Regions from separate parts of the Paenibacillus sp. BGI2013 genome, predicted to be linked through region 2. Evidence: riboswitches for the same ligand, from Rfam matches in the RefSeq annotation. Region 2 holds a riboswitch; the other holds the start of a gene.

Region 1 (16,464 bases), on a different contig from region 2:
TGTATGAAACAGCGCAAGTCTTGTACCGGGAATCTTCTGACTCCCCACTGCTTCACGTGCCTCCAACCGTTTTGCGATCTCCCCCGGTTCCTTCAACACACCAGATCCATGGAGTACGTTGCACATCGCATATACGGTTTTATAGAAACCGATATCTTGGTTATCCAACGGATACACCTGAAACTTGCCAATAATTCGGACGATTTCAACTAAAATAGCTTCCATTCCATCCGGGTCCGAGTAACGACTTGTCGTCTGAACCTCGGCTTCACGGGGCTTATTATGCTGTCGTTGTAATGTTGTTGTTCGGATAAAATGACGCAGACGTTCGCTCTCTTCTGCCGTAAGCAGTGGACTCACTTTGTAATACTGATGCTCATCCATCGGCAGATCAACAGTGGATAACACCAGATCATATTGATCTGTAGGCATCCGGGCAGCTTCATACCAGGACACGCTGTCCATGATCCGAATCTCGGGAATCTCCTTGGACAGTCGGCTGGAGAGCATACGTGATGAGCCGATTCCGCTTGTACACACGATGATTGCCCTGATCTCACGTTTCAGTGCACGTAACCTCTCGATGGAAGCGCCAAAATGCATGACCAGGAAACCAATTTCTTCATCCGGAACTTCTGTGCCTGGCCAAGCTTGATGCACGGATTGTTTGACCTCTTCGAAGAGGGAATCATAATCCTTGCGAATCTGCTGCAGTAGCGGATTACGAATTATCTGTTGCCCTTCAATCCGCTCCATTACAGGTTGCATATGACCAAGCAGACCTTCACGAAGCAAACGATCCTCATGAAAGGCGTAATGCGTTCTCGCCTGCATCTGATCAATCAGTGAATGTACCCTGTCCAGTAAAATCAAGTCATCTATTGGCAACAGCCGCGAAGAGTGAATTCGCTGCTCTGTCTCAACTAATAGTCTGTGAAAATAAGCTTGCTCATCTTGGGAGAATGTCAGCCCCAGCTGGGTCGATAACACACCACACAAGCGGGAAGCCATACAAGGTGGAACCTTCATCTCATCCTGCTCTGCGACTTCATCTCCCTTGTTCTCCAGGGGAGGTATACGGCCAATACCAAAGCCTTTACGAATACGTACAACCGCTACGGATAATTGAATCAGCAACTTCATGTATTGGCGTTCCGGGATGTTCTCCAGCCATTCGATGTCTGGTTGCCATAATGCATTTTCGACCGTAAGCACATCACCGTGTCCAATCATATCCAACAATTTTTGGTTTACGATGGAGCCTCCCTGTTCTGGCTGTCTTCCGAATAGGTCCGACTCATCCAAAAATTCGAGAGCAAGTGCAGCTATGGCTGTGCGATGAATCGTCTCACTTCCGTTAATCTTGACGCCATATCCTCGTCTGCGAACCAGCTTTAGTCCCGCCTGACGAATTCGTGACTCCAGATCGTCCAGATCAGTGGTTACGGTGGATACGGTCACTTTCAGATCCGAAGCCAAGGCGAGTAACTTTACAGGCTCCGGTTCATCCAGCAGGATGCAAAGCATGAAGAGCTTACGCTCTTCTGGCGTAAACTCTACATATTCTTTACCCTCTAGTTGCTGGCGCAATACAGCCAGATCATCGGAACTGGCATCGATTCGGATACCGGTTCCTGATTTTTTTTCCAGCCTCATGCCCAAAGGTTCAAGCCATTGTTCAATCATTTGCAGCTCCCGGTGAACCGTTCGGGTACTGACCTTTACTTCAACGGCGATTTCGCCGGCAGTGACTTCATGTGGATGCTCCAGCAGGAACTCCACGATTTCACGTTGTCTTTTGGTAATACTCATATCTCAGCCTCCGGCTCAGGGAAAACAAATGCGTGCAATTACTTCAGACGTTCAACGAGCGCATCGTATTCCGGGCTTTTTAGGAAGTTGTCGATGGATATATGTTCTGCGTTCGGCGCAACGGAGCGGGCACGATCGGTCAATACTTGTTGTGTGATCACCACGTCTGCATCCGGCGGGATATCACTGATAGCCGTATTTGTCACCGTAACGTCAATCCCCTCTGCCTTCATCTTCTTGCGTAGAATGGAAGCACCCATGGCACTTGACCCCATGCCTGCATCACAGGAGAAGACAATTTTCTTCACGTCTGTTTTGACGGTAGAAGAAGCCATATCTGCGGCTCTGTCTGCTTCACGTTGATTAGCCGTAATACCAGCGTTTGGCAGGGTTCCTTGACTCTTCATGTCTTTCATCCGACTGGATGCGGACTCCAGATCTTCGTCCTTTTGTTTACCCGTTTTCAGCAACACTGCTGCAACCAGGAAAGAAACGACGGCTGCTACAAGCACCCCTGCGAACATCGGCAGGTATCCACCTTTTGGTGTTAAGAAGAAATACGCGATAATACTACCCGGTGATGGTGCTGAAACAAGTCCTGCTCCGGTGAGCATGAATGTTAATGTACCTGCGACGCCACCCGCAATTGCGGCAAGAATCAGAATCGGTCTCATCAGAATGTAAGGGAAGTAGATCTCATGAATTCCCCCGAAGAAATGAATGATTACGGCACCCGGTGCAGAAGATTTGGCCATTCCGCGTCCGAAGAAACAGTAAGCAAGTAAGATACCAAGTCCCGGACCCGGGTTTGATTCAAGCATGTATAATACGGATTTTCCTAATTCTCTCGCTTGATCTGTTGCAATTGGTGTAAGAATCCCGTGGTTGATTGCATTGTTCAGGAACAATACTTTACCTGGTTCAATGATTAGGTTGACCAGCGGCAGCAAACCAAGATTCATTAAGCCCTGTACACCGGCAGATAATACTTTGCTAATCGCTTCTACAGCAGGCCCGATGCCCAGTAGCGCAAAAATCCCCAATATCCCACCAATAATACCGGCTGAGAAGTTGTTAACAAGCATTTCAAATCCGGCTTTAACTTTACCTTCAATGGATTTATCAAACTTTTTAATGATCCATGCTGCCAGTGGTCCGGCAATCATGGCACCGAGGAACATCGGAATATCACTACCCACGATGACCCCGATGGTCATAATGGCACCCACGACACCACCACGCTGACCATGCACCATCGTACCCCCGGTGTAACCAATTAACAGTGGCAGCAAATATTTGATCATCGGATCGACTAGCTGCGCAAGCGTCTCGTTAGGGAACCAGCCTGTTGGAATGAACAGAGCTGTAATTAATCCCCAGGCGATGAACGCTCCCATATTCGGCATGACCATACCACTCAGGAATCGGCCAAAACGCTGAACACCTACCCGTAGCCCACCTTTGGAATTGGACGATTGGTCCAAATTACTCATTGTATTATCCTCCTTGGATCAAGTGATTATGATTTATGAAAGGGGTATCATTTCTCCCCTGCTGTAATCCTAAGCGAGAATGCTCTCCTGTTCAATGAAATGAAAGCGTACTTTCGTCATGAACAATGATGACAACATTAGGTTATGTAATCGTTTTACTTGATGCATAATGGCTGAACCCATTGGTACACAAGGATTTTCTTGCCTATGACTTTTGTCATTTCCAGAATCATTTTCTAAACTATAGCTTGGTCCAATCAGGTGATTTACATCCACAATCTGCTTCATTCCACATTCAAAACCATTCTTGGAAAGCACAAAAAACCTGTGCAAGCATCCGGCTCACACAGGTCGAAACAATATGAAGCTCATATCATTTAATTATAAAATATATGTTAATAAGTACAAGTTCGTTGATACTATTCTTCCGTATGTTTCCGATACGCGTCTGCATTCATCAATGTAGACAATGCTGCTGTCAGATCTCCCTCAACACGGATCTCAATCATCCAGCCTTCCTCGTAAGGAGAGCTGTTCACAAGTTCAGGGGAGTCCTGCAACGAATCATTCACCGCAATGATTGAACCAGTGACGGGAGAGAACAAGTCCGACACCGTTTTGACCGATTCGATCGTTCCAATGCTGTCCTCTGCTTTTACATTGGTTTCAAGGTCAGGCAATTCCACAAACACAATGTCACCCAGCTGATGCTGCGCGAACTCGGTAATGCCAATACGTACAGTATCCTCCCCTACGGTTTGCACCCATTCGTGCTCTTCACTGTACAGGAAATCACTTTTTAATTCGCTCATCGATATCCGCCTCGCTTTTCATTAAATGAGTGCATGCGTTCTTTGACCTTAACCTTTTTCCCAGAACATAGCGTATGACATTTTTGAATCAAATGTCAAGATACCTCACAATTTATTTGCTGAATACCTCTAAATTCTGTAACCGGATTACACTCTTTCTTCATATACTGGTGAATATTAGAATAGTAAGCGTAGTCTTTTTAAATACACGAACAATAAGTTAAAAACTAAATTAAATATTCGGTTTTAAATCATTATCTATGATATCGTTCTTGACATCAGTAGTGGATTCACGTTTTAATGAGAGGAGTAAATGTGTTTATTGGACTATGTTATACCCGCGGATGAATGTAAAGGGAGAGATTACCCGTGACACCCGATTCGGGATGTACATGAGGTAACGCCGAAGGAGTAAACCACCGATAAGCGGGGGTGAATCTCTCAGGCAAAAGGACTTTTACGGGACGCAACTCTGGAGAGCATCTATTCGCCCTGTGCGGGCGTTATGATCACCCAAGGGGAAACCTGCTGCGCAACGCAGCGGGGTAACTCTCAGGTACAAGGGACAGAGCCTTAGAATACAGCGTGCTACTTGGCATGCCGATTCTTTGGCCTGTCCTTTTCCTTTTTCCCAAAAAACGAAAAACAGGATGTAGAATGGCGCTGCCATAGCTGCCTTACCATACTTATGTGATGAAAATATCTAGCTGAAAATTTAAAAATACCCTGGTTCATTGATCCACGATTGTATATCCGGCCGGCTGACGGCCCATGACGAGGTGATTTGATGTCTGATTTGCTTAGAACACCACTCTTCCCACTATATCAGCAATATGAAGGCGTACGGTGCATTGATTTTGGAGGCTGGGAGCTTCCCGTACAATTTAGCGGAATCCAGAAAGAACATGAAGCGGTACGCGAGCGTGCTGGACTGTTTGATGTATCCCATATGGGCGAATTCACTGTACAGGGTGAGCAGGCTGAAGTTTTTTTGCAACAAATGATGACTAATGATGTGACCACGCTGGTTCCCGGTCAAGCCCAGTACACCCTGATGTGTTATCCAGATGGCGGTGTGGTGGATGATCTGCTCGTGTATAAGCTGGAAGATCAGCATTATATGCTTGTGGTTAACGCCTCCAACATCGACAAGGATTGGGCGTGGCTGCAAGAGCACTTGATCCCCGGCGTAAGCATGACCAATGATTCGGAGCAGACGGCGCTACTCGCCTTGCAAGGTCCACTGGCTGTAGACATTATCGGGAAAGTTACAGATACGGATGTAAGCTCGATTGAACCGTTTCGTTTTGTGCAGGATGCTGAAGTATGTGGAGTAAAATTACTGTTGTCCCGTACCGGTTATACCGGTGAAGATGGCTTTGAGCTATATGTTCCTGCAGATCAGGCCGCTGTGGTCTGGAATGGGTTAATGCAAGCCGGTGAAGGTCACGGACTTGTACCGACAGGCCTCGGTGCTCGGGATACACTGCGCTTTGAAGCAAAGCTCCCTCTGTATGGACAGGAATTGTCGGCAACTATCTCTCCGCTTGAGGCTGGTGTTGGCATGTTTGTGAAGCTGAATGCCGGACCTTTTATCGGACACGAAGCCTTGTTACAGCAAAAAACTGACGGGCCCGCCCGCAAACTGGTCGGCATCGAAGTGTTGGAGCGCGGTATTCCCCGCCCCCACTATCCGATTTACGCCGAAGGCGTACAGATTGGTGAAGTGACAACAGGCACGCAATCACCTACATTGAAGCGTAATCTGGGGCTTGCCCTCATCGACAGCAAATACGCTGCGCTGGGAACCCCGCTTGAGATTGAGATCCGCGGCAAGAAACTAAAAGCCGAGGTCGTGAAGACCCCTTTTCATAAACGGACACGTACGTCGAAGACACCTACTCAAGGAGCTGATCAAGCATGAGCAAGCACCGTTACATTCCCATGACTGAACAAGATCAGAGCGCCATGCTCGCAACCATCGGTGTGGATACGCTGGAGGATCTGTTTCAGGACATTCCAAAAGAGATTCGTTATCAGGGCGAGCTGCCCGTATCCTCCAAACTTGATGAATATGCGCTGACACGTCACATGTCCAAACAAGCCGGCGCCAACGCCAATTTCGAAACACACGCCAGCTTCCTCGGCGCTGGCATATATGATCATCATGTTCCTTCCGTCATCAATCATGTCATTTCCCGTTCCGAGTTTTACACTGCCTACACACCTTATCAGCCTGAGATCAGCCAAGGTGAACTACAGGCCATTTTCGAATTTCAATCCTACATCTGTGAATTAACCGGTATGGCTGTAGCGAATGCCAGTATGTATGATGGCGCAACTGCCTTTGCCGAAGCAGGAAACCTGGCCGCAGCGGCAACTCGTCGCAAACAGCTCATCGTATCCCGTACCGTTCATCCGGAAGCCCGTCAGGTATTGCAGGCGTATGCGCACGGACTCCGTCTGGAGATTGTCGAGATTGGTTATAAAGATGGCGTCACTGATTGGGATGCCCTGCAAGCCGCCATATCGGACGATACCGCTGCTGTCATGATCCAGAGTCCGAACTTCTTTGGTGCTGTGGAAAATGTGAAGCAGGCTGCCGACCTCGTGCATGCGCACAAGGGCCTGCTCGTTGTAAGTGCAAACCCGCTATCGCTGGGTCTGCTGGAAGCCCCAGGCAAGCTGGGTGCCGACATCGTTGTAGGTGATGCGCAGCCCCTCGGCATCGCCGCTTCACTCGGCGGCCCAACATGCGGATATTTCGCCGTATCCCAGCCTCATATGCGCCGAATTCCTGGCCGAATTGTAGGCCAAACAACGGATCGCAACGGCAAGCGTGGTTTTGTACTGACACTGCAAGCACGTGAACAGCACATCCGCCGCGAAAAGGCGACATCCAATATCTGTTCCAACCAGGCTTTGCTTGCACTCAGCGCATCTGTGTATATGTCCATCATGGGTAAACAGGGCATGATCGATGTCGCGGATCTGAATTTGCAAAAGAGTCATTACACCCTCAATACATTAACTGCGATTCCTGGAGTTAGCCTTACTTTTAATGCACCAACATTTAATGAGTTTGTTATTAAGCTTCCTGAAGGAACCGACGTGGATGCCCTTCAGTTGAAATTGCTGGATGCGGGCTTTATTGGTGGTTACGAACTCGGACGTGATTACCCGGAGCTTGCCGGACATATGCTGATTGCTGTTACCGAACGACGCAGTAAGGAAGAGATTGACGAATTCGCACGAGCATTGGAGGGATCGCTGTGACTCAGGAAACGACAACGACGACAACGACAACATCGGTACAAGGACAATCGGAAACAGGTACCTCTGTCTCCACTTCGGCTCAATCTGTGACAGAAAAATTCAACGCACAGACCTTATCCCCTGCACCGGAGCAAGCATTGATCTTTGAACTCAGCAGCCCGGGACGTGTCGCTTATTCCTTGCCAGAATGTGACGTTCCTCGTCAGGCTGCGGATACGTTGATTCCCCGGGAAATGCTCCGTTCGGAAGCAGCGGCACTGCCGGAAGTGTTCGAGGTAGATGTTATTCGACACTATACTGCGCTATCCCGTCGCAACTTCGGTGTAGATAACGGATTCTACCCACTGGGCTCTTGTACAATGAAATATAATCCGAAGATCAATGAGGATGTTGCCCGTTATAACGGTTTTGCCAAAATCCATCCGTACCAGCATGAATCCAGCATTCAAGGTGCTCTTGAACTGTTATATACGTTGCAAAACGACCTTGCAGGTCTGACAGGTATGGACGCTGTGACCTTGCAACCCGCCGCTGGTGCCCATGGAGAATGGACTGGACTTATGATGATTCGTGCCTACCACGAAGCTCGTGGCGAACAACGTACCAAAGTCATCGTGCCCGATTCTTCTCACGGGACCAACCCGGCAAGTGCTACCGTTGCAGGATTTCAAACTGTGACGATTCCATCCCGCGCAGATGGACTGGTCGATCTGGACGCGCTCCGTGCAGCTGTTGGTTCGGATACGGCAGCATTGATGCTGACAAACCCGAATACACTTGGTTTGTTCGAGAAAGACATTCAGGAGATTGCATCCATCGTACACCAGGCTGGTGGCTTGTTGTATTACGATGGAGCCAACTCGAATGCCATTATGGGCATTACCCGTCCGGGTGATATGGGCTTTGACGTGGTGCATCTGAACCTGCACAAAACGATGAGTACACCTCATGGCGGTGGTGGACCTGGCGCCGGACCAGTTGGTGTGAAGAATCGCCTGATTCCGTTCCTGCCTAAGCCAATGGTAATTAAAAATGATGACGGTATGTATGCATTCGATTGTGAAGGAGATCAATCCATTGGCCGGGTGAAAGCCTACTACGGCAACTTCGGTATTTTGGTACGTGCCTATGCCTACATTCGCACTTATGGACCGGAAGGTTTGCGCCGTGTCTCTGAATGTGCGGTACTGAATGCCAACTATATGATGGCCCGTCTCGCCCCTTACTACGAGATTCCATATCCAGGCGTATGTAAACATGAATTCGTCATGTCTGGTCGGGGTTTGAAGCAATATGGTGTGCGTACACTTGACGTTGCCAAACGATTGCTTGATTTTGGATATCATCCACCAACGGTGTACTTCCCGCTCAACGTCGAAGAATGCATCATGATCGAGCCGACAGAAACCGAAAGTAAAGAAACGCTGGATGGGTTCATTGATACGATGATACGGATTGCCAAAGAAGCGGAAGAGACACCAGAATTAGTCCTGAACGCACCTTATGGCACACCGGTTACTCGACTCGATGAGACTACCGCCGCCCGCAAACCTGTACTGAACTGCGCGTGCAGTTAATCAAATCATTGTTATAACGAAGGCTCTTGCTGATGTTCCAATCAGCAAGAGCTTTTTGTGTTGCCTTCCCCTTTAAAGATGCCACTCTTACAGCTCGCCATCATCCTGTTAGAGTATTTCTCAACATTTATAACAAAAAAAGCCGATATCCACAATGATTCGCGGATACCGGCAAAATCGCTGCATCAATGCAGCTCATTATCGGAAAAAGAAAAAACCTCAAATCCGGAGGAAACCCCGGCAAAATTACGCTTGAATGCTTTGAACCAATTCAACGACTTGTTCAGCCGTTTGCATATCCAGAGCTTTAGCAGCCAGTTCCTGCATATCCGCACGGGACAGCTTAGTGATCTGACTACGAGCTGGCAGGATGGAGGTTGCGCTCATGCTGAACTCATCCAATCCAAGACCAAGCAACAATGGAATTGCTGTTTCGTCTCCTGCCATCTCACCACACATGCCAACCCATTTGCCTTCACGATGCGCTGCATCGATAACCATTTTAACCAAACGCAAAATGGCTGGGTTGTAAGGCTGGTACAGATAAGCCACTCGTTCGTTCATACGGTCAGCAGCCATCGTGTATTGAATCAGATCGTTCGTTCCGATACTGAAGAAATCCACTTCTTTGGCAAACTGATCCGCCAGAACTGCAGTCGAAGGAATTTCGACCATGATTCCGAGTTGAATGCTGTCAGAAACAGCAATACCTTCAGCAACCAGCTTCTCTTTCTCTTCGAGCAAGACAGCTTTTGCTTCACGGAATTCACCGAGTGTTGCGATCATTGGGAACATGACACGCAGGTTTCCATGTACGCTTGCACGCAGCAATGCACGCAATTGTGTACGGAAGATATCCAGACGGTCCAGACACAGACGAACTGCGCGGAAGCCGAGGAATGGATTCATTTCTTTTGGCAGATCCAGATATGGAAGCTCTTTGTCTCCACCGATGTCGAGTGTACGAACAACGACAGGTTTACCTTCCATTTTTTCCAGTACCGCTTTGTAAGCATTATACTGAATGTCTTCGGAAGGGAGCTTGTCTCTGCCCATGTACAAGAACTCGGTACGGTACAGGCCTACAGCCTCGCCGCCGTTTTCCAGAACACCCGTTACATCATTTGGTGTACCGATGTTGGCTGCAAGTTCAACATGAACGTTATCCACCGTTACCGTTGGCTCATCACGAAGTTTTCTCCACTCTGCACGTTGTGCATCATACTGTTCCTGTTTGGCACGGTATTCAGCAATAACTTCATCAGTAGGGTTAACCAATACGTGACCATCCAGACCGTCAACAATAATCATATCGCCTTGTTTCGCTTGAGCCAAGATGTCCTTGGTTCCAACAACAGCCGGAATTTCAAGAGAGCGAGCCATAATCGCCGAGTGAGAAGTACGTCCACCAATGTTAGTTGCAAAACCTTTAACAAATTGGCGGTTCAATTGAGCCGTGTCGGAAGGTGTTAGATCCTCCGCAAGCACGATCACTTCTTCATTGATCTCAGCTGGACTCATGAAGTCGATACCAAGCAAGTGATTTAGCACACGTTTGGTAACGTCACGCATATCTGCTGCACGTTCCTGCAGGTATGCACTCTTCATGTTCTCGAACATGGAGATAAATTGTGATGCCGTTTCGTTCAAAGCAAATTCTGCATTGATCATGTCATCCGCAATTCTAGCTTTAACCGGATCAATCAGTTCCGGGTCATTCAAAATGAGCAAATGCGAAGCAAAAATCTCTGCTTTTTTCTCGCCAAGCTCTTGTAAAGTACGCTCTTTGATCGCCTCAAGCTCAGCCTGGGATTTACCCAGAGCTGAGTCGAGTTTCGCGATCTCTGCGTCAACGTCGTTAATTTGGCGTTTTTCTACAGAGTAATCAGGATGCTCCAAGATAAACGCCTTGGCGATAGCAATACCCGCCGAAGCCGCGATCCCGGAGACATTAAGCATTAATTTCGCCCAACCCTTCGTTAACCATAACGTCAGTCAAAGCTTGAAGAGCTTCAGCTTCGCCTTCGCCTTCAACGATGATGCTGATAGTGTCGCCTTGTTCCAATCCCAGGGAAAGAACACCCAGAATGGATTTCAAAGTTACTTTTTTACCGTTAGCTTCTGCAAAGGATTCTGCACCTTTGAATTTGTTTGCTGTATTAACCAGGGCTGTCGCCGGACGTGCGTGGATACCATCTTCGTCTGTAATTCTGAATGTTTGTTGCATTACAATCATCTCACTTTCAGTAGTTTGGTTTAGGCATTGCATATATTTACACTTGCTTGCCATCGTCGTAACACTTCTTATTTTATCTCAATGATTGGCTGTTCGCCAACTTTCAGCACTCCACTCTTCTTCAGAGTTACTGTGGAGCCCTCTGGCAGGTTAGTGAAAATAACTGGTGAAATGATCGAAGGAGCGTTTGCTTTGACATACTCCAGATCCACTTCCATAATCGGCTGACCTGCCGATACCAGATCACCTTCCTGTACCAGTACGTTAAAGCCTTGACCTTTCAGCTTCACCGTATTAACACCTATATGAACAAGCACTTCCTTGCCACCATCGGACATGATGCCCACGGCATGTTTGCTTGGAAATACATTAAACACTTTACCATAGACAGGAGAAGTTATCGTACCATCATGTGGCAAAATTGCGAATCCATCACCTGTCATTTTCTCAGCAAAGACCGGATCAGGTACGTTTGTAATGTCCAGCAATTCACCATTGACTGGCATGACGATATCCTCAGCAACGATGCGCTCTCCCTGCTCACCTTGTGCCTTCTCCTCTTCAGGAGTTGGTTTGGCAGCTGCTGGCGTTGGTGCTGGAGTTCGTCCTGCAATAATATCCTGCATCTGAGATTTGATCGTGTCGGAACGTGTTCCGAAGATGGCTTGAACATTATTACCCACTTCAAGTACACCAGATGCACCCAATTGTTTCAAACGATCTTTTTTCACATTGGATTTCTCATTAACTTCAATCCGCAAACGAGTAATACAAGCGTCCAGATGTTTGATATTTTCCTTGCCACCGAAAGCTTCGAGAATGTTATGTGGCAGGTCATCCGTTGAACCAGAGCCTCCGCCAGATTCGGTTTCAGGCGTTGCATCCTCTCGTCCTGGTGTTTTGAGATTGAATTTGCGAATGATAAACCGGAAACCGAAGTAATAGATCACCGCAAGAACCAATCCGACAATAATAACGTCCCACCAAGGTGTACGGTTCGGAATAATCCCGAAGATCAGGAAGTCAATGAACCCACCGGAGAAGGTCATACCGATCTTTACACCCAGAATTTGCATGGTCATGAAAGACAAACCTGCAAAGATACAGTGTACTGCAAACAGGATTGGTGCCACAAACAGGAACGAGAACTCAAGTGGCTCTGTAATCCCTGTCAGGAACGAGGTTAGCGCAGCTGAACCCATGATCCCTGCAACATATTTTTTGTGCTCCGGTCTTGCTTCATGGTACATCGCAAGTGCCGCTGCTGGCAAACCGAACATCATGAACGGGAATTTACCAACTTGGAATGTTCCTGCTGTGAGAGCAACGCCATCACGTAACTGGCTGAAGAAAATCTTCTGATCCCCACGAATAACATCTCCGGCTTTATTCACATACTCACCAAACTCAAACCAGAATGGGGAGTAGAAAATGTGATGCAAACCGAACGGAATCAATGACCGTTCCACAACTCCGAAGATGAATGCCGACAAGGTCGGACTTGTATCTACCATGAAGTGAGATACAGCATTCAGTCCATTTTGAATCGGAGGCCAGATAATCACAAGAAGCAACCCGATTACAAGGGATACTACCGATGTGATAATCGGTACAAATCGTTTACCTGCAAAGAAACCGAGGTAAGACGGCAGTTCGATTTTGAAAAATCGATTGTAACACAGCGCGGCGGCAATACCTATGATAATACCTCCGAACACGCCTGTACTTAATGTTGGGATACCCAAGATGCTGGCATAACCCGGTACTTCACCGATCATTGCCGGAGTAACACCTACTGCAGATCCTAATGTAACATTCATGACCAGGTAACCGATGATCGCTGCAAGACCTGCAACGCCTTCGCCACCAGCCAATCCGACAGCTACGCCGACGGCGAACAGCAATGCCAGATTATCAAATACGATCTGACCTGCGTTCATCATAATTGTTGCGATCGAGTTCACCCAAGGGGTGTCGAGCGCCGTTACATATTGCAAGAAATCTGGATTAACCAGCATGTTACCAATTCCGAGCAGCAAACCTGCCGCAGGTAGAATGGCTACAGGCAGCATGAGAGCTTTACCTACTCTTTGCAATACACCAAAAAGCTTTTTGAACATCGCGTCGTTTCTCCCTTTCGTCTAATTTATATGTTGTGATGCAAGCAAGGGAACACAAAAAAGGCATGAATTAACAAAGTAAACTGTGCCAACCTTGGGGTATAGCATACCCTGTACAAGGAAAGAACAATCACACTTTAATTAACTCATGCCTGATCGAGTCAGTAACACGTCGCTTATGTTTATTCAGTTGCTTGATTACGGAAACCATTGTAGCACCAGTTCTAATCTATTGCAAGCCTTTACACCAAAAAAATAAATTCCACATTCCATCACTGGAATGACCTCACTTATTCTCTTCTTCCTTCCGCTGATTCAGTCTTTGCAGATGAATGGTCAGATAACCTACCTCCGCAGGATAAACCGGCAGTTTCAGTCTTTTCTCCATCACTTTGGTCAGTTTCCATGCAAGCGAGTACATTTCGGGATACTCCAACTTAAGCAGGGAATCCAACTTATGAAGCTCCTCCACTTTGTCTCCACGCCGAACACGCTCAAGGGCGAACCGAAGATGAGTCAGCAAACGAGAGTAATCCAGCGATTCCGTTTCAAACGAATAATCGAGTTGATCAGACACCAGGTTCACCAAATCAGTGATCAATTGTGAATGCTCACGTACCTGGGATATATTTTGATTGGTCATTGCGCTATAGATATGGAGGGCAACAAAACCAATCTCGTCCATCCCCAGATCTACACCCATTTTCTCTTTGATCAGACGAACAGCGTATTCTCCCATTCGATATTCTTCAGGGTAAATCTCGCGGGTTTCATATAAAAATGGATTTTGTATGATAATGCCCTGCTCCTTGCGTTTTAACGCGAAAGAAATGTGATCGGTTAATGCAATATGGATATGTTCATTCAGAGGAACGTCCGTACGCTCTGCAATATACGTAATAACTTCGTTAATAATCTCGATCAGTGCTTCATCCACCTGTGGAAGAAGCTGTTTGTACTGCTCTTGCTCCTGCTGGTTTTTCAAAATGAACATTTTCTCCACAGCCATCAATGGAATGTGATCACTCGGTTTTCGGTTAAAGCCAATGCCTTTACCAATAACAACGACTTCCCCGTGTTCTGGATGCTGTGCAATGATTACATTATTATTTAGCGCTTTATCTACATGCAAGCTGCTCATTGTTTGCACCTCTTTTTCACACCATCTTAGGTGTGATTAAGTCACACCCTGTTACGAACGAAAAGACACCCGGAGCGGGCAAACCGCGCCGGACGTCTCGCTTAAAAAGTAACAAAAATTCGCCTTAAGGTCAATAGAGCAACCATGCAAGATTGGAAGTGCTTCTTACTCGTCAACTCCAGCTCTTTCCACAATCTTGTCGATTATAGAAGGAGTTGTAACAGCCTCGCTCTGTTGAATGTTAACTGGCGCAGGTGTTTTAGACTTCGTAAGGCCTTTAATCAGCTGCTCTACATCGATGCCGGATACACTTTTGAGCATCTCTGGAGCGGTCGCCATAAGTTCAGTAACATAGTTACTCACTCGTGCTGCACCTTCACCTTTACCTGTATCTACCACCGTCAGTTTATCAATGGATGCAATTGGCTCTGCAATTTTGCCAGCCAGTTCAGGCAGCATTTTGACAATGATATCGAGTACAGCTGCTTCGCCAAACTTCTGGAACGCTTCGGCCAGTTTTTCTTTTGCTTCTGCTTCTGCAAGACCACGCAAACGAATAACTTCTGCATCTGCTGTACCTTTGGCAAGTTCCGCATCCGCCATGGCCTGACCTTCAAGTCGCTTCTGCTCAGCTGTTGCTTTGGCATGTGTTTCGATGGAATACTGTACTGCATCGGCTTCACGCATTCTTTTGGCTTTATCCGCTTCGGCAGCCTGCTCTACCGCATAACGATCCGCTTCTGCCTTTTTCTTCACTTCGGCATCGTATTGCTTCTCACGTACGACGATTTCTTTTTCCTGGAGGTCAATCTCACGTTCTTTACGAACGAGTTCAACCTTCATTTCTTCTTCCACCACGGTCTGTCTCGCACGAGCTTCATGGATATGGTACGCCTGGTCGGCTTCCGCTTTGGCTGTATCCTGATCCCGCTTAAACGTGGCTACTTTCAGTTCTTTCTCTTTGGCTGCCTCAGCGATATTGGTATCACGCAGCAACTCTGCTTTTTGACCCTGCTCTTCCGCATTGGCCTTCTGAATACGTGCATCACGCATCGCTTCCGCTTCAGCTATCTCTGCATCCCGCTTCACTGCCGCAATTCTCGGTTTACCGAGAGCATCCAGGTAACCCTGTTTGTCACGCACATCCTTGATGGTAAATGAAACAATTTGAAGGCCCATTTTCTTCAGATCTCTAGCTGCTACGCCTTGAACCTCTTGCGCAAACCGATCCCGGTTCCGATATACTTCTTCCACCGTCATTGTACCGAGGATGGCCCGCAAATGCCCCTCCAGTACCTCCTGTGCTTCGCTTCTCAGCGCTTCTACAGGTTTACCAATGAATTGCTCAGCTGCCGTAGCAACGTCTTCTACAGCGCCTCCAACCTTGATAATAGCTACACCGTCAGCAATAACCGGAACCCCTTGCTCCGTGTACACTTCAGGTGTGGAGACATCCAGCTTGTGGGATAATAAGGAGATAAACTCGGATTGCTGGAATATCGGCAGGATAAATGCACCGCCACCACGAACAATCTTAATTTTTCGGCCAGAATCATCATCGGAGATATTTTTGCTACCCAAGAATGATCCCGTAACGATCATCGCCTCATCCGGTCCAACCGTTTTGTATCTCGCCCAGAAAGCCAAACCTAAAATTAGAATGACACCGACTACAACTATAGGAATCAGCAATACATCCCAATTCAAATTCAAATTATCCATTCCACATCTCTCCCCTTATTCATTCATGATGAGTGCTTAAACTACTTAGGTGATAAGAATACTTTATAAATCTTTAAGTACATTTTCATCCCATTCCGACACACGCAGTACACCATCTACAACATCCACCACAACTACACGTGCTCCCGCCGCAATGGGGAGGTGTTCAAAGCTGGATGCCGTTTGAATCGTACTGCCGGAAGCAAAACGAATCATCACTTCGCCAAAACCTTTTTCCGGCACCGGAATGGTAATTTCCCCAATTTTCCCAGATA
Region 2 (16,464 bases):
ATGATGCGGCGCAAAGTTTCCAGATTCTCTACTGCGTTCAGATGTCCGTAATAGGACGGGTATTCGACCAAGGAGCCCACACGGCGCAAAATATCCATGCGATCCTTGCGGATGTCCTTGTCGAAGACACGGATCACACCTTTGGTTGGTTTAATCAAGCCGAGAAGCATGCGAATCGTTGTTGTTTTGCCGGCGCCATTGGGACCGAGGAAGCCGTAGATATCTCCCTTTTTAATATGCAGATCAAGTTCACGGACCGCTGCACGGTCCCGGTATGTTTTCCATAAATTCGCTGTTTGAATAATATTTTCACTCACTGTATGATCACCTCGGAACTATCGTAACCTTCCAAGGTTAAAGCCAAAGTAGTCTCTAGTTTAAGTTTAGTTTAAAAAAGCTATTTCAGCTGTTTGTTGTTTCCCTGTTTCCCTTACCACTGTAGATATATGTCTGGACACCCGTATCGGAACTGTCTACCCGCTTGCGCAGACCCATCTCACGAATCAACAGGTCTACAATGGATAAGCCTAGACCTGTGCCTTTTGTGTCGGAATTCGGTTGCATTCCCGGACCCCGATCCTGAATAACGATGGCCGTCTCACCCTGAATCTCCTGAGTAGATATACCAATATATTTCCCGTTGGCGGCATGACGGATCACGTTTTGGAACAAATTATCAAGAATACGGCGCATGCCCTGTTCATCCATATGCCAAATCAACGGTTCCTCTGGCAGGTCAATATCAATATCGAATTGCTCTTTCTCCCAGACCGGGTACCAGGCGGCCGCCGTTTCCCTGACGATCCGCAGTATATCTTTCTCTTCCAGCTTCAGTGTATATTTTCCACTCGTGAGCAAATTGTAGGATAACATGTTGTCAATGAGCCCGCCGAGGTCCTCCATCTTTGCTTCCATGCGATGTAATGAACGGTCACCTTGCTCACTCAGCTCTTCCTTGTGCAAAGCATGCATATGTCCACGAATCACCGTTAGCGGGGTACGCAGATCGTGGGAAAGCCCCGCAATGAGACGTTTGCGCAATTGTTCCTCCTCGCGTTCACGGTGACGGCTGTCGGATAGTTGATGCACCATCTGATTGAAGGATTCTTCCAGTTGACCAATCTCGTCTGACCGGCGGATATCTACCGGAAGTGGGAGGCCTTCCTTGCCTGTGGTCATCATGGCCGTCTGCAAACGAATAAGTCGTTTGCGAATGCGTGCGAAAAAGAGAATCGACATAATGATGAAGATCAGAAAGATAAGGGTCATTACGATACCAAGATACAAGAGTTCCATCGGCCAGTTACTCTGATTCATTTGCAGAAGTGACCGCGGCACTTCAATGATCATGAATCCCTGTCCTTTGTCCTGCTCAGCTCCGCCAATATATGCAACTACGGTCAGTGGATCGCGAAAGGAAGCTACTTTCATGAATTGCACCGTATTGTTTACATTCCATAAGGCTGGAATATAAGTCTCTGTCGTTTGCCCGGAATCCAGTGACCATCTCAATGTCGTATCTGTCCTGCCATCCGGCGACGTGGATTTCAGAAGCGTTACATCTTCACCACCAAGAATAAAGAGGGTCTCACCACTCACATTCACACGATACATGGAAGATTTGGGATACGAGTCATGTAATTGCTCCAACCGGGCCTTAATCTCTTCATCCGAAGCACCATCCAAGTTCTTCGCTTCATGTGACCAGAGGTTACTGATCTTAGTAACATCACCGTAAGGAGCGGCACGGTTCATATTCGTGTCCGTGTTATTCACTACAACAATATATATAACGGATATGATCGGAAGCACAACGGGCACAAATAATACAGCCGCCAAGATCAGAATGATGTATCTGGACATCAAGGACCGCCCAAAGCGAAGCTTGCGCCGCCCGGATTGCTTTTGCTCCATGCTTCGTTCTCCCTTCATGATCTTCCGTTCTCTGAACCACCGAATCATGGCTTCTTCACACGATATCCCACACCACGGACTGTCTGAATAACTACTGGATTGGCCGGATCAAGCTCCAGCTTTTCGCGTAGATGTCGAATATGTACCATTAAAGTTTTGTCCCCATCCAGATAGGGCTCGTTCCAGACGGCTTCATAGATCTGCTCTTTGGTTCGAATCATGCCCATATGTCGTAGCAGGTAGGCGAAGATGTGGAACTGTTTTCCCGATAAAATAATCTCATCTCCCGTCTCCTCATTGACGATCCGGTTGTCCTTCTCATAGATGGAGAGATGATCCAGCTTCAGGGCTGTATCCGATGAGACCGCTGTTCCTGCCTTACGCAGTTGTACTTCAATCCGGGCAGCCAGTTCATCGGGGTGAAATGGTTTGGTCACATAGTCATCGGCAAAATCAAGACCGTGCAACTTATCGTCAATGGACGTTCTGGCCGAGAGCATGACAATGGGCACGGCGGGATGTTCTTTTTTCAGTCGCTGGCCCACCGTAAATCCATCCAGCCCAGGCAGCATGACATCAAGAATAATGAGTGAACAACCGACAGCAGCCTCCGCTGCACCTTCACCACTGCCGAGCCATACCACCTCATAACCGCGCTCCTCCAGATCGGCTCTGACCCAAGTCGCAATTTCCGTATCATCTTCAATATATAACAGTTTGGTTTTCATCCGAATATTCGTTTCCTTTCTGCCCCCAATGGGTTAATGATATATCTGAGCATCATCATGATAAAAGCTGTCTATATCATATGGATTCATGTCTTGTTGAGCAAATGTTGAAGTCCTTTACGTTACCATACATGCTAATTATAGCTTATCCATTAACGTGGGGAATGTCATATTAATCAAGTCTACCAAGTACATATCAGTGCTACACCTGACGGGAGGAAATCATTATGTTGCTGGAAGCTATTTATCATCAACCGAAACGAAACTGGGCCTATGCCTATGACCAAGATACAATCCATCTGCGCCTGCGTGCCAAAAAGAATGATCTGACCGAGGTACATGCCCTGACCGGGGATAAATATGCGTGGGATGCAACCAAAGCGCTGGTTCCCTTAACAAAGTTCACCTCTGACTCCATGTTCGATTACTTCGAGGGTGAGGTGAAACCTCCCTACCACCGACTGAAATACTCTTTTCTGCTCAAAAACGGAGACGAACAGATCTGGATGACCGAAACGGACTTCCAGGAAAAAGAACCGGACGATCCGGGTCGTATGTTCCAGTTCCCTTATATTCATGCCGGAGCTGTATTCACACCCCCTGCATGGGTTAAGGACGCGGTGTTTTATCAGATTTTCCCTGAACGATTCGCCAACGGCAACCCAAATATTAGTCCGGAAAAGGTAGAGCCGTGGGGTGGTGAGCCGACACCTTTCAATTTCTTCGGCGGTGACCTTCAGGGCGTGATTGACCATCTGGATTACATCAGCGATCTTGGCATTAATGCGATCTACTTCACACCCATCTTTGAAGCCACCACCAATCACAAATACGATACCGAAGACTACCTGCAGGTAGACCGGCACTTTGGTGACGCAGATACCGTGAAACGACTGGTCGAGCTGTGCCACGCACGTGGAATTCGCGTACTGCTGGATGCCGTGTTCAACCATTCCGGGAAGACATTTGCTCCGTTTGTTGATGTGCAGAAGAACGGAGAACAATCCAAATACAAGGACTGGTTCCATGTACATGAATACCCGCTGGACGTGAAGGACGGCATTCCAACGTATGAGACATTCGGATTCGAAGCGCATATGCCAAAGCTGAATACGGAGAATGCTGAGGTTAAGGCCTATCTGCTGGAGGTTGCCGAGTACTGGATCAAGGAAGTGGGTGCGGACGGATGGCGGCTGGATGTGGCAGACGAAGTGGACGATGCATTCTGGCGTGATTTCCGCCGTGTAGTCAAAGCGGCTAATCCGGAGGCCTATATTCTGGGCGAAGTATGGAACGAGTCTTCCTCCTGGCTGCAAGGTGACCAGTTCGATGCGTCCATGAACTATCCGTTTACCGATGCCGTGAATGCTTTCTTTGTGAAAAATACGATGCACGCCGAACAGTTCGCAAACTCCATCGGGCGACAGTTATCCCGTTATCCGCTTCAGGCCAGCGAAGTGGCGTTTAACTTGCTGGACAGCCACGATACCCCGCGGCTGCTCACGCTGTGTGAAGGTGACCAGCGCAAGATGAAGCTGGCTGCGTTATTCCAGTTCAGTTATATGGGTGCTCCGTGTATCTATTACGGAGACGAGATTGGCATGGACGGCGAACATGATCCGGGCTGCCGTAAATGCATGGAATGGGATGAAGCAAAGCAGGACCGAGAGCTGTTTAACTTTTATCAGAAACTGATCTCCCTACGTCATGCTCATCCTGCCCTGCGTGCAGAAGGCACCGTTCGTTTCCTGCAGGCTCGTCCCGATGGCAGCCAACTGGTATTTGAGCGACAAAATGAGGAGGAACGCATTCTGGTTCTGTTCAATCGATCAGAAGAGACGGCTATTGTCGAGCTGGAGGCTGGTGACGAGGAATGGACCGAGTTATTCGGCGGAAACCATCGTACTGCCAAGGAAGATGGCATACTCGCCATTGAACTGCCCGCGTATGGATATGCCGTACTGAGTACTAGTCTCATATAAACACCAAGCTATACTTGCTCATATGCAAGACTGGAGTCTGTTCAGTTCATCGGCATATCAAACGAAATAGGCGCTCCCAGATCTGTTCCTGATCTGTGGAGCACCTATTTGATTTTGACGTTATTCATTATGGCCATGGATTACTCTGGCCGAACCAGCTGTTCCTTGAGCAACTGGATGGTGGCCTCATATTGTACAAGCCCCACTTGCAGACACAGACGCTGTGCAGGCGAAATACGTTCGCCGAATTCCTCCATCTGGCGCTGAAGTTCAGCGTATAACATTTCCTTTCGCTTCAACTGGCTGGATATCCAACCCGTTACGGTATCTTCATCCGCCAACTCTCCGAAATACAACCGCATCAGAAAATCAGAACGAAATACCTCAGCTTCCAAAGGACTCATTAAATAGGCGTGAAATTGCGTTGCTCCTTCAGGGGTCAATGAATACACGTTCTTATCAGGTTTCCCTTCCTGCTTCACCGATTCCTTAGTCAGCAATCCTGACTTTTCCATCTTCGCAAGTGTAGGATATATGGTGCCGAAACTGGCATCAAAGAAAAATGAAAAATATTGTTCAAAGTACTGCTTGATCTCGTATCCGGAACTTGGCTGATTGTGCAGTATTCCGAGGATGACATGCTGCGTGTTCATCGGTGTACCGCTCCTTTCCATTCCCCTTAACGTATCACAATCAGTACCCCTTGTTCAATGATCAGATGACGAAACGGTTGCTTTCAGAGCAACAGGCACAGCAGCAGGCTGGTCCTCCCTACGAGCTTCAGAACGTACCGGGCCGGAGCGTCTGATCCAGATGCAAAGCGCACCCAGAGTCAGTGTTACACCACCGATTACGGCGAGCAACATCGCATCCCGGCCAATTCCGTTTCCTCCGAGCACAAGGTTCATCATCCCTTCTACGGCATAAGTCGCTGGCAGATAATGACCGATCACTTGGTAGAAGTCAGGCATTACATCTCGCGGAATCGTTGATCCCGAGGACAGCATCAGCAGAGGCAACAACGCACTGTTTAACCAAGCCCCAGCATTGCCAAGCAACAACAAGCTCAACTGAGCCATGAGTATAAAAGATATGGTGACCAGCAACTGGAACAGCCATAACATGAACCAACTGGCTGCTGACGATACCCCCATAATGTGCATCATCCCCGATCCAACGAGTGAGACGATAAATGCCGCACCCAGATTAATAATGTTACGTGCCCAGAAGCGCTCCCATTTCCCTGCCCTGCCACTCAGTTCACCAGAAACCTTTTGCAGATTCATGCTTAGCAACATCGCTCCGGTAAACGTAGCCGTTACAATCAACATCGGTACCATCGAGAAAGCAAAATTATCAACAGGATTCAGTCGCTCCACCTCTGCCTCCACGCGTGAAGATAACCCTACCGCAAGCGCATCGGACTGATCAGCAGTCATACCGGATTGATTCAGCACTCCGTGAATAACCTCCTGTTGTACTTCACGGTTCAATGTCGCTGTAACTTGTGCGGCTACGTTCTGCATCACACTTTTCACGGTAGCCACGTTTGATTCGTTCATCACATACTTCACTGTCATCGGTTTTGACAAGTCTTCTGCCTGCTGCATGAAACCTGATGGAATCTCAATAATCATGTACACATCCCGGTCCGTTAACATCTGTCTCGCTTCTTGCATCGATTCAGATGTTTTGACCTCGAAATTCAGGCCCGCTGCCAGAGACTCGGCCACCGGTTCAGCCGCTACCCCATCTTCATTCACGATGGTGACAGCCAATTGAGTCATTCTTTCGTTAACCTGGTCGTATCCGCTAAGCCAGATGATGTTAAAAAAAACCTGAAACAGCACAGCCGTAATTAAACCTACAATGGTGGCTCCGTTTTTCAAAAACAGCAGACTCGTCTGGAAAATACCTTTCATTCTATCCATCTCCTTTAATTTTGTTTCGCTCCTATATATATCGTATTGATATATGACAACAATTAATATATCTAACCGATATATAGATCGTCAATGTTTTTGTTTTTCTTCGTTGGAAAAAGACAAAAAAAGCCGATACATCTCTTCACCAGGAAGATTTGTACCGGCTTTTCATATCATGTAAGGACTCTTCTTCACCTTTAATAATCAAGGCTAAAGGCAGGCTCCACAAGTTAGCGTTAGATTTAATTCATATCAATCCGATTTATGCCTTAGTTTCTACGTCATTTTCAGCAGGGGACTCCGGCTCAGGCTCGGCACGCTTTGCCTTTGGTTTAGCCAACTTCTGCATCATTTTGCGGCCGGTTGGTGTCTGGGCCAGTCCACCTTGGGCTGTCTCCCGATGGCGGCTCGGCATTGCACTGCCTACTTCCAGCATGACATCGATGACTTCGTCTGACGGAATGGCACTACGCACTCCGGCCAGGGCCATGTCAGCCGCAGCCAGCGCCGTAACTGCACCCAGTCCATTACGGACGATGCACGGGATTTCAACAAGGCCTGCGACCGGATCGCAGATAAGGCCCAGTGTATTTTTTAACGCCAAACCAACGGCATGAACAACCTGTTCCGGTGTACCTCCACGCAGTTCAACCATGGCACCCGCAGCCATGCCGATAGCGGAACCCACTTCCGCCTGACAGCCACCTTCGGCCCCGGAGATAAATGAATTATTGGCGATAACATAACCAATTGCTCCCGCACAGAACAACCCGTTCACCAAATGTTCGTCCGTCCAGCCAAATCGCTCCTGTGAACTGATAAACACACCCGGGATGATGCCGCAGGAACCGGCTGTTGGTGTAGCCACGATCCGACCCATGGAGGCATTCACTTCAGATACACACAGGGCATACGCCATGGCAAGTGCGGAAGCATCTCCTGAGCAAGTCTCACCCTTGCGAATGTACTCGGCCATTTTTTTGCCGTCTCCACCTGTTAATCCACTGCGTGATGTCGTATCTTCCGTTAACCCTTTGCGTACCGCTTCCTTCATCACCTGATAATATTCAGACATCTGCTTCACAACATCCGCTTCCGGTGTATTGGTCTCCTGAACTTGCTCCTCGATCATCAGCTGAGCAATGGTTTTGGATTCCGCTGTACAGATCGTATTCAGTTCGTGCAAATGTTTAAACCGCATCCGAATCAACTCCTCTCTTCAAATCGATAACACGAATGTCCAATACATGGTCCAGCTCCCTTAGACGCTTGAGCATATCAGGATTAGGCACACCATCCATTTCCATCGCGGTAAGCGCTTCGCCATCACGGGCTTTCCGGTCCACCTGCATATACCCGATGTTAACCCCGGATGAACTGATCGTGGACGTCACTGACGCGAGTACGCCCGCTTTATCCGCATGCCGCAGAACGAGTGTTGGAAACTCACCACTAATCTGAACACGAAAATCATTCATCGAATGCACGGATACGCTTCCACCACCAATGGATGCACCGATTAAGGAGCAGGCACGTTCTCCATGCCACAACTCAATTTTGACCGTATTAGGATGAGGAGCAGGTAGGCCACTTGTATAAAACTCAACCTCCATGCCCGCTTCCTCTGCGTATTGCTCTGCATCCGGGATACGCGGATCGTCTGTGACATAATCCAGCAGACCGCCGATCAGTGCCAGATCTGTTCCGTGCCCCTGATACGTATCTGCAAATGAACCGTACAGCGTCAGCCGGGCACGATCTGGCGTACATCCTAGCCACTGTCGAGCAATTCTCCCTAACCTTGCCGCTCCAGCTGTATGTGAACTTGAAGGCCCCGTCATCGACGGACCAATAATTGAGAAAACATCTTTAAATCGCACCTTGTAACCCTCCATTATTAATCATGATTCATATTTGTAAAATGTATTCGTCATTTCGATCCAGGAGTTTCATCCACAATGTCCCTTATTTAGGTATGATGACATCAAAAAAGGACAGAAGAAGGCCTTAGGCCCTCTCTCTGTCCTCGATACCTGAGAGTTTCATGATCAGCAGTGTCTCACGACAAGGGTGCACTGCCTGCGATTACAGACAAGTTCACCGGGCTGACTGATCATATACCCCTTGGGTGGCGCAGTTCGCGCACTCTCCAGAGTTGCGTCCAACGATGGTACATTTACCTGAGAGATTAACCACTGCGCCGGGTGCGCAGCAGCTTGCTCCTTCGGTGCCTGAACACTAGCCATTTGACTCGGCTAACCCAGGTCTCTCCCGCTCGTTATCATCCGCTGTATTATCTTAATTCGATTCGAATTGGTATATTTCTAAATTTTTGATCAAGTATACCCATAGAGTAATGTACAATATCATATATGTCAACAAAAGTAACGTGTAATTATCATAAGTTCGATGTCTATTTTAACTGAAACGAATAGCATTCAGATTTCTCACTTCCGCTGAGGCACTCGTGACGTTGCTAGTTGTCGTAAATTGGATACTTATCGTGTATGCATTAGTCGTTGTAGTCGGGGATGTATCCACGTAAGTGTTGGAGGAAAGAAACCTCAACGTTCCCGAAGCATTACCGGTTCGTGAGAGTTGCAATTGATTAATTAAAACTCCGTTACGTCTCAGATTAATGTTATACGCAATACTCCAGTTAGACCCTACAACTATTGCTACTTGTGTACTATTATCGATTTTCACGCGTTGACCTGCCACTACAGGTACATTAAGTGTCTGAATCGTCGTTTCAGCTACTAATGAAAGACCCAACGCCGTGGTCTGGCTATCAGCAAACAAGGAAGAATCCGCAGGGGCAGAAGCTGCTGTCGATCCAGTAGCTCCTGTTGCGCCTGTGGCTCCGGTCGCTCCCGTTGCTCCCGTTACTCCGGCTGTCCCGGTTGTTCCGGTTACGCCTGTCGCACCTGTAGCCCCAGTGACTCCGGTCGCTCCCGTTGCTCCCGTTACACCAGCCGTCCCGGTTGTTCCGGTTACGCCTGTCGCACCTGTAGCCCCAGTGACTCCGGTCGTTCCCGTTGCTCCCGTTACACCAGCCGTCCCGGTTGTTCCGGTTACGCCTGTCGCACCTGTAGCCCCAGTGACTCCGGTCGTTCCCGTTGCTCCCGTTACTCCGGCTGTCCCGGTTGTTCCGGTTACGCCTGTCGCACCTGTAACCCCTGTGACTCCGGTCGTTCCCGTTGCTCCCGTTACTCCGGACGTCCCGGTTGTTCCCGTCACGCCTGTTGCACCTGTAACCCCAGTGACTCCGGTCGCTCCCGTTGCTCCCGTTACTCCGGACGTCCCGGTTGTTCCGGTTACGCCTGTTGCACCTGTAACCCCTGTGACTCCGGTCGTTCCCGTTGCTCCCGTTACTCCGGACGTCCCGGTTGTTCCGGTTACGCCTGTCGCACCTGTAACCCCTGTGACTCCGGTCGTTCCCGTTGCTCCCGTTGCGCCTGTATCTCCAGTGACTCCTGTTGCTCCCGTCAATCCGGTTGCACCTGTAACACCAGTATCTCCAGTCGCCCCTGTTACGCCTGTTGCACCTGTAGCCCCAGTAACTCCGGTCGTCCCCGTTACGCCTGTCGCACCTGTAACACCAGTAACTCCGGTCGTCCCCGTTACGCCTGTTGCGCCTGTAACACCAGTAACTCCGGTCGTCCCCGTTACGCCTGTTGCGCCTGTAACACCAGTAACTCCGGTCGTCCCCGTTACGCCTGTTGCGCCTGTAACACCAGTGACTCCGGTCGTCCCCGTCAGTCCTGTCGCTCCCGTATCTCCAGTAACTCCGGTCGCCCCCGTTACGCCTGTCGCACCTGTAGCCCCAATGACCCCAGTCGTTCCTGTTATTCCCGTACTACCGGTGACACCTGTGGCTCCAGTAGACCCTGTCTCCCCTGTGCTCCCGGTGACTCCAGTCGTTCCTGTTATTCCTGTACTCCCAGTAACACCCGTCACTCCGGTAAGCCCTGTCTCTCCTGTGGTCCCCGTACTTCCAGTAGCGCCCGTGACTCCTGTCACTCCGGTAGATCCTGTCTCCCCCGTGGTCCCAGTGACACCGGTCTCTCCGGTCTCTCCCGTCGATCCCGTAGTTCCTCCAGGAGGACCAGTAACTCCTGTCAGTCCTGTAACACCTGTAGCCCCTGTAGGACCAGTTGTTCCCGCAACCCCTGCTGTCCCTGTAGCTCCAGTCGCACCCGTTACCCCGACTAGACCGGGGTTCGCTCCTAACAATTCCTCAGACACCAAACGATGTGCCGTTACCAGTTGACCGTTCTCGTTTTTCCCCCATACCGAAATCTGAACTTCATCCTCCGTATCATCACCTGTGATAAATATAAACTCAAATGCATCCAAATCTGCATAATAGTCATTTGTTATAACCTGGTTAGGCAAAACATTAAACAATTCCTCAACGTATAGTGTGCGAACACCATTCAAATAATATCCTTGAACCAGAACGGTAGAGAAACTAGTGAGACTCCAATTGTCTAATTTCACTGTAATTCTCTGTGTAGGACGCTCGCCGCTTCCCACCACTATATTATTTTCTATTGGCCCTGTTGATAAAACAGCCATCCTGCGATGCCCCTTTCTCCTGCCTCCATCACCAAATCAAGATTGTCTTCTATGAATATGCATATTGAACTGTAAACGTGAAGTTGCCTCTTGCCTTTTTGGAATGGACTGAAAGGAGATCGAATAGATATCCACCACACCAAAAGGAGAATATACAAAAAAAGCTGCCGCTCGTTTCTGCGGCAACCTTATTGTTATTCTTTAGCTCATCTAGACGGATTGGAAAGGGTCAGTTCTTCCGCCCAAGCTTGCAGCTTTGCCTTTGTCCATCCTTCGTTTTCACCCATGATGGAGTACCGCAAGCCATTCTCACTCCATGATATGTTCCGAATGCTCTTCATATATGAACCCTCGGTGTTACGAACCTTAATCTCGGCTTCATCCGGTATTAGTGTATCGTCCACATTTTCTTCCGGCATCTTGAATACCGTCAGGCTGACTTCTACCTTGTCGTTACTTACATAATACAAGGTTACTTCATCTCTGCTCAGCTCACCGCGTGATGTAGACATTTCGATCCGTGATAGTTCGAATTCTCCACTCATGTCCTGTAGGAACGGCTGTTCCAACGCTTTTTCCGCTTCCTCTAGGGTCACTTCGGAATTCTGCATCATATCGTTCAAGTCCTTCACATCGACCTCCTTAGGGATGTCAATTACGAAAGTATCCTTTGTGAATTCAGGGTCATACTGAATCGGATCATAGACCATTTCTGATTTTCCATCCCCATACGCGCTGTTTACTTTGACAATCATCCACGTTTTGGGATCTACCCAATACTCTGAAGATATGGAGAATGCGCCTTCTTCTTTTGGTGTCAATTCAATATGAATGACGTCCTGTCCATGAAGTTTCTCCTGTCCCATCATATTCACATCATGCGTAGTACGTAACCGCTCTAGTTGATCGAGCAATATTTGCTTCTGGGTTTGATTAGGTTGTTGTGACACGGATGATGCATCCATGGAATATGCTGCCCCTGTTTCTTTTTCATATATGATGATCTTCTTTCCATCATTAACTGCGTAACTGACATTGCCATTCTCTGATGTTTCCGTGCGCTTTCGTCCGGTTTCACCATCTACCCATTCCTTAATTTGCATCGTGTTAGTCAGCTTGTCATCCGCCCATATCTTCATCACACCTTCCGCATAATACGAGGCGGGTTCTGTTTCTGCTGAGACAACCTTCTCAATCATCTCATCTCCTGACATAGACAGCATATCCTTCTCCGCGCAACCTCCAAGCAGGGCGCCTGCCAACACAGCAGTACCCAGCATCATCCATCCTTTTTTCATCATCTTATCCACCCTCTCTGCGTTTACATTCTCCATGTTCAGGCAATCGGCATACTGCCAGCGTTCCATATCCTTCGTATGACCACATGCGCATATCCCCTCCGTGCTTTATTGCAACCCGTTTGGCTATACTCAATCCCAATCCCGAACCACCTGCATATGTCTTCTCCTCCTGATTCTGGTGTTGAACATAGGGTTCGAAGATACGAATGAGCTGTTCCTCAGGAATAGCAGGACCTTCGTTTTGTACTATGATCAATGTTGCTCCCGCCCTGTAGTTATCCAATTCAGCTCTAAGCGAAGGAATAATCCATTCAGGAAGCTCCCAATCTGAAGCAATAACCCCTAGTCCCATTACACCGTTCGTCCTTGTGTGGCGTAGTGCATTATTTATCAGATTATCTGTCAGGCGCATCAGTTGTTCGGGATGAACTCGGTACAGTTGATCTGTGCGGACATCCATCTTCACGTCAATCTGACCACGCTCGGCAAGTCCCTCATAGCCCCCAAGCAGCATATCAAAAAACTCTTCACCTTCCACCTTAACCATGGCCATCTCCGATTCACTGGAACCCAACGCCGTATACATCTCAAGTTCACTAATCATCTGTTTCATCCGCTCCACATTTCCGAGCAGCACATCCTGATATTCCTGCCTTTCAAGGCGTTTCAGTTGACGATCACCGTTAAGTACTTCCGTATAGGCACTAATGGACATCAACGGTGTTTTCAGATCATGGGATAACGAGGCGATCATGAGCTCTTTTTCTTTTTGCTCCCTCTCCACATCGGCCTGAGTATGTCTGATCTTGTCTTGCATTGCATCAAACTGTTGGAGCAAGATGCCCATTTCATCATGACGAACAGGTACCACATCCGTAGCAGCCTCTCCCCGTGCAAAAGCATCCATTCGTTCTATGAGATATTTCATCGGCCGAAAGAGCTTTCGGGATAGCAACCACAGCACTGTTCCGTATAACAGAATAAAGAAAGTAGCAGCGAGACCCATGACCCAGGTAGTCCGCAAGGATATGCCTTCCAGCCAATCTCCACGCAGCATGACGATTTCGTAAATGCCTACCAACTCACCTTTTTCCCATACGGGTTTCTTCAACGAGAATGTACGATGACGAATCTGTAAGTTGTACAAATTACGATACAGCTCCGCCCCCCCAACGGTGTAAGCTCCAGCAGACCATGTACTCCCCTCTGATGTGTACACCCGAATCCCTGTTGGTAAATACAGAGCAAAGTTCACCCGACCATTCTCCAATTCAGAGAGTGCAGCGAAAGCATCAGGCGAGTGCAGCTGGTACAGTCCCGGGTCAGATAAAGCCAGTTCAATAGGAGCCAATTGTCCGGACAACTCCACATATTCCGTTACGGCACGCTGATCATTGTAATAGTTATACAGGGAGTACAGCGCCCACCCAGCAGCGACAGGTAGCAGCATTACAATGAGGAAGGCAAGCATTAACCAGTACTTCAACTTCATTCCTCAGGCTCCCCCACGAACCGGTAACCACTGCCCCACACCGTCTGAATCCAGCGTGGATGATGGGGCTCGTCACCAATCTTGGCCCGAAGGCTCTTCACATGAACTGTGACTGTACTCGAGTTCCCCGCCTCTGGCTGACTCCAGACATGTTCATACAGTTCCGCCTTGGTAAACACCCGGCCAGGATGAGAAGCAAGCAGTATGAGCAAAGCCCATTCCTTGTTGGTTAGTGCCACATGTTCTCCATGAACCTGTGCGCGCTGATTCAAATAATCAATCGATAACCCATCGTTATACTGTCTATCTGTCGAATCCGGCTCTACGCCCTGATATCTGCGGTACCTATTCAGATGAGATTTAATGCGAGCTGTAAGTTCCGTTAGACTGAAGGGCTTCGTAATATAATCGTCAGCTCCCAGCCCAAGCCCCCTGACTTTGCTCTCTTCCTCGATTCGAGCACTCATCATGAGCAGCGGAACATCGCTGATCAGTCTAATGTTTTTGCATACCGTGAACCCATCCATTTCCGGTAGCATCAGATCCAACAAGACTAATTGATAGGTTCCTTCCCTAAAGTCTTCCCAGCTCTCCAAACCGCTTGATGCCCAAGTTACCCCATAACCCTCATGACGTAGATGATCTCTCAAAATACGGGCAATCTCCGGATCATCCTCCACCAGCAATATATTCTCGCTGTCTCTCATCGCTGCTTCATCCTCCCATGACTATATTGTAGCTAAGAAAAGTTGACTCTCCTCAGAGTTTATACTTTCTTCATAAATGTCCATTACGATCGCTATCTAATGCATGCAAAAAGAGCACCCCGATTGTTCAGGACGCCCAGGTAATATTCACAATCTTAATCCTAAGTTATAGCTCCTAGAAAAGGAAACACCTCATAACTCATAGAAGATGCTCTCATTCTGTACATAGGGTCTACAATACTTGCTGCATAGCTTCGGCATGCGATCTTTCATCCATTCGTGCCTCGACTCATTCGCCATCTGAAAGGCATAATAACCCAGTGTAAAGATCAACATAAACCCTTCCATTAACCGGATATCACGATCCGTCAGTGGTGCGATCTGTTGGGTATAACCGGATAAAAATATGTCACGTTCCTCCCGATTGAACATAAGTGCCGCCCCTCCGGCATCAAAAAGATAATATCCATAACCGTGTAGACAAAAATCAATCATGGAAATTCCCTGCTCCGTTATCAGCAGATTGTTGCGAGTAATATCCCCATGAATGATCCCCCATGTCCCTGCGTGATGCGGGTATGTTTCTAACTGCTCATTAATGTTCTCAAACGTCTCACGAAGCAGATCGAAGTCTTCCGTTGTAAAAATCCCCAGTCGGACGCCTTCTTCTAGCTGCCCGAGCATGACCAATTTCTCATGGCTATTGCCATATGCCGGGCGTACATTTGTCCGATCTGTCTGATTCTGAACACGTCCATATTGATGAAGCATCTGCAGTTGTGCCCCAAGATCATAGATCTGCTCTGTTGTCAGCCGTTCTCCCTGCTGGATGTCCCTTCCCTCAATCCACTCCAGTACTGTACAGCAGATTTCTTTCCCTGCCTCACTTGTCCATACCGTGACCCATTCACCCGATACATTCCGTACCGGATGCTGAACGCGCAATGCTGTCGTTGCGTTTAACTCATGAAGCAGGTTCATCTCTGCCTCCAGCGCAGGAAGCGTATGCTGAATGCCGGTCATACTTGCATATGCGGCTTGATGGATACGTAGCAGATACTTCTGCCCGCTTGCTTCATCAACGACATGATACGTCAGATTCTCATTATGACGAATATATGAAACGACAGGTTTCTCAATAGTGTAGTTCTGTATAATCTGAGCTGCCATATGGTCGTAAGACATCTGATCCGTAGTGATTATTAACATCTCCTTCGAAGTCATGTAAACGTTCTCTTCACACTAAATATCGTAGCATAATGTTTATCCCGCATACAGAAAATCCCACTAAAATTATAAATTAAAAAAGCACAACCCCCGAACAACCGTCCAGGCATTGTGCTTTCTTTTGTCTCTATTATTTCTTAATCTCTTTGTCTATTACTCTATGTTACACTCCATGATCCAATTAACCGAAACGACCCATAATGTATTCTTGCGTCAGACGATTGTCCGGGTTCGTGAAAATATGCTCCGTATCCCCGTGCTCAATCATGCTTCCCAGATAGAAATAAGCTGTGTAATCCGAGATTCGTGCCGCCTGCTGCATGTTATGGGTAACAATAACAATCCGTAGCTCCTTCTTGAGCTCGGTAATCAACTCTTCAACTTTACCCGTAGATACCGGGTCAAGTGCAGATGCCGGCTCATCGAGCAACAGAATCTGCGGATCAACAGACAAAGCGCGAGCGATACACAGGCGCTGCTGTTGTCCGCCAGAGAGAGACAGAGCTGACTCATGCAGTCTGTCTTTCACTTCGTCCCAGAGCGCAGCACGACGCAAGCTTTTTTCCACAATTTCATCCAGTGCCTTCTTACTCTTCGTACCACGGTA

Evidence for each region. Region 2 has a riboswitch for glycine ahead of sdaAB (L-serine ammonia-lyase, iron-sulfur-dependent subunit beta). Riboswitches for the same ligand answer to the same signal wherever they lie in the genome.
Region 1: linked by a shared signal. The riboswitch ahead of gcvT (glycine cleavage system aminomethyltransferase GcvT) and the one ahead of sdaAB (L-serine ammonia-lyase, iron-sulfur-dependent subunit beta) in region 2 are both predicted to bind glycine.

The regions. Positions count from the first base shown of each region.
Region 1 covers NZ_PJFA01000009.1:186,510-202,973, forward strand. The annotation lists gene CXK86_RS21535 (BglG family transcription antiterminator) at 1-1,812, opposite strand, end outside; gene CXK86_RS21540 (PTS mannitol transporter subunit IIBC) at 1,851-3,305, opposite strand; gene gcvH (glycine cleavage system protein GcvH) at 3,725-4,117, opposite strand; glycine riboswitch at 4,462-4,584, shown strand; glycine riboswitch at 4,588-4,688, shown strand; gene gcvT (glycine cleavage system aminomethyltransferase GcvT) at 4,905-6,041, shown strand; gene gcvPA (aminomethyl-transferring glycine dehydrogenase subunit GcvPA) at 6,038-7,393, shown strand; gene gcvPB (aminomethyl-transferring glycine dehydrogenase subunit GcvPB) at 7,480-8,970, shown strand; gene ptsP (phosphoenolpyruvate--protein phosphotransferase) at 9,217-10,929, opposite strand; gene CXK86_RS21570 (HPr family phosphocarrier protein) at 10,922-11,197, opposite strand; gene ptsG (glucose-specific PTS transporter subunit IIBC) at 11,275-13,326, opposite strand; gene glcT (glucose PTS transporter transcription antiterminator GlcT) at 13,613-14,467, opposite strand; gene CXK86_RS21585 (flotillin lipid rafts scaffold protein FloT) at 14,633-16,189, opposite strand; gene CXK86_RS21590 (NfeD family membrane protein) at 16,253-16,464, opposite strand, start outside.
Region 2 covers NZ_PJFA01000016.1:29,451-45,914, reverse strand. The annotation lists gene CXK86_RS27470 (ABC transporter ATP-binding protein) at 1-317, opposite strand, end outside; gene CXK86_RS27465 (HAMP domain-containing sensor histidine kinase) at 403-1,914, opposite strand; gene CXK86_RS27460 (response regulator transcription factor) at 1,959-2,642, opposite strand; gene CXK86_RS27455 (alpha-glycosidase) at 2,870-4,624, shown strand; gene CXK86_RS27450 (helix-turn-helix transcriptional regulator) at 4,765-5,277, opposite strand; gene CXK86_RS27445 (YhgE/Pip domain-containing protein) at 5,332-6,546, opposite strand; gene sdaAA (L-serine ammonia-lyase, iron-sulfur-dependent, subunit alpha) at 6,812-7,750, opposite strand; gene sdaAB (L-serine ammonia-lyase, iron-sulfur-dependent subunit beta) at 7,740-8,429, opposite strand; glycine riboswitch at 8,568-8,704, opposite strand; glycine riboswitch at 8,709-8,833, opposite strand; gene CXK86_RS32800 (collagen-like triple helix repeat-containing protein) at 8,968-11,130, opposite strand; gene CXK86_RS27425 (LolA family protein) at 11,337-12,428, opposite strand; gene CXK86_RS27420 (sensor histidine kinase) at 12,433-13,923, opposite strand; gene CXK86_RS27415 (response regulator transcription factor) at 13,920-14,630, opposite strand; gene CXK86_RS27410 (phosphotransferase enzyme family protein) at 14,823-15,839, opposite strand; gene pstB (phosphate ABC transporter ATP-binding protein PstB) at 16,039-16,464, opposite strand, start outside.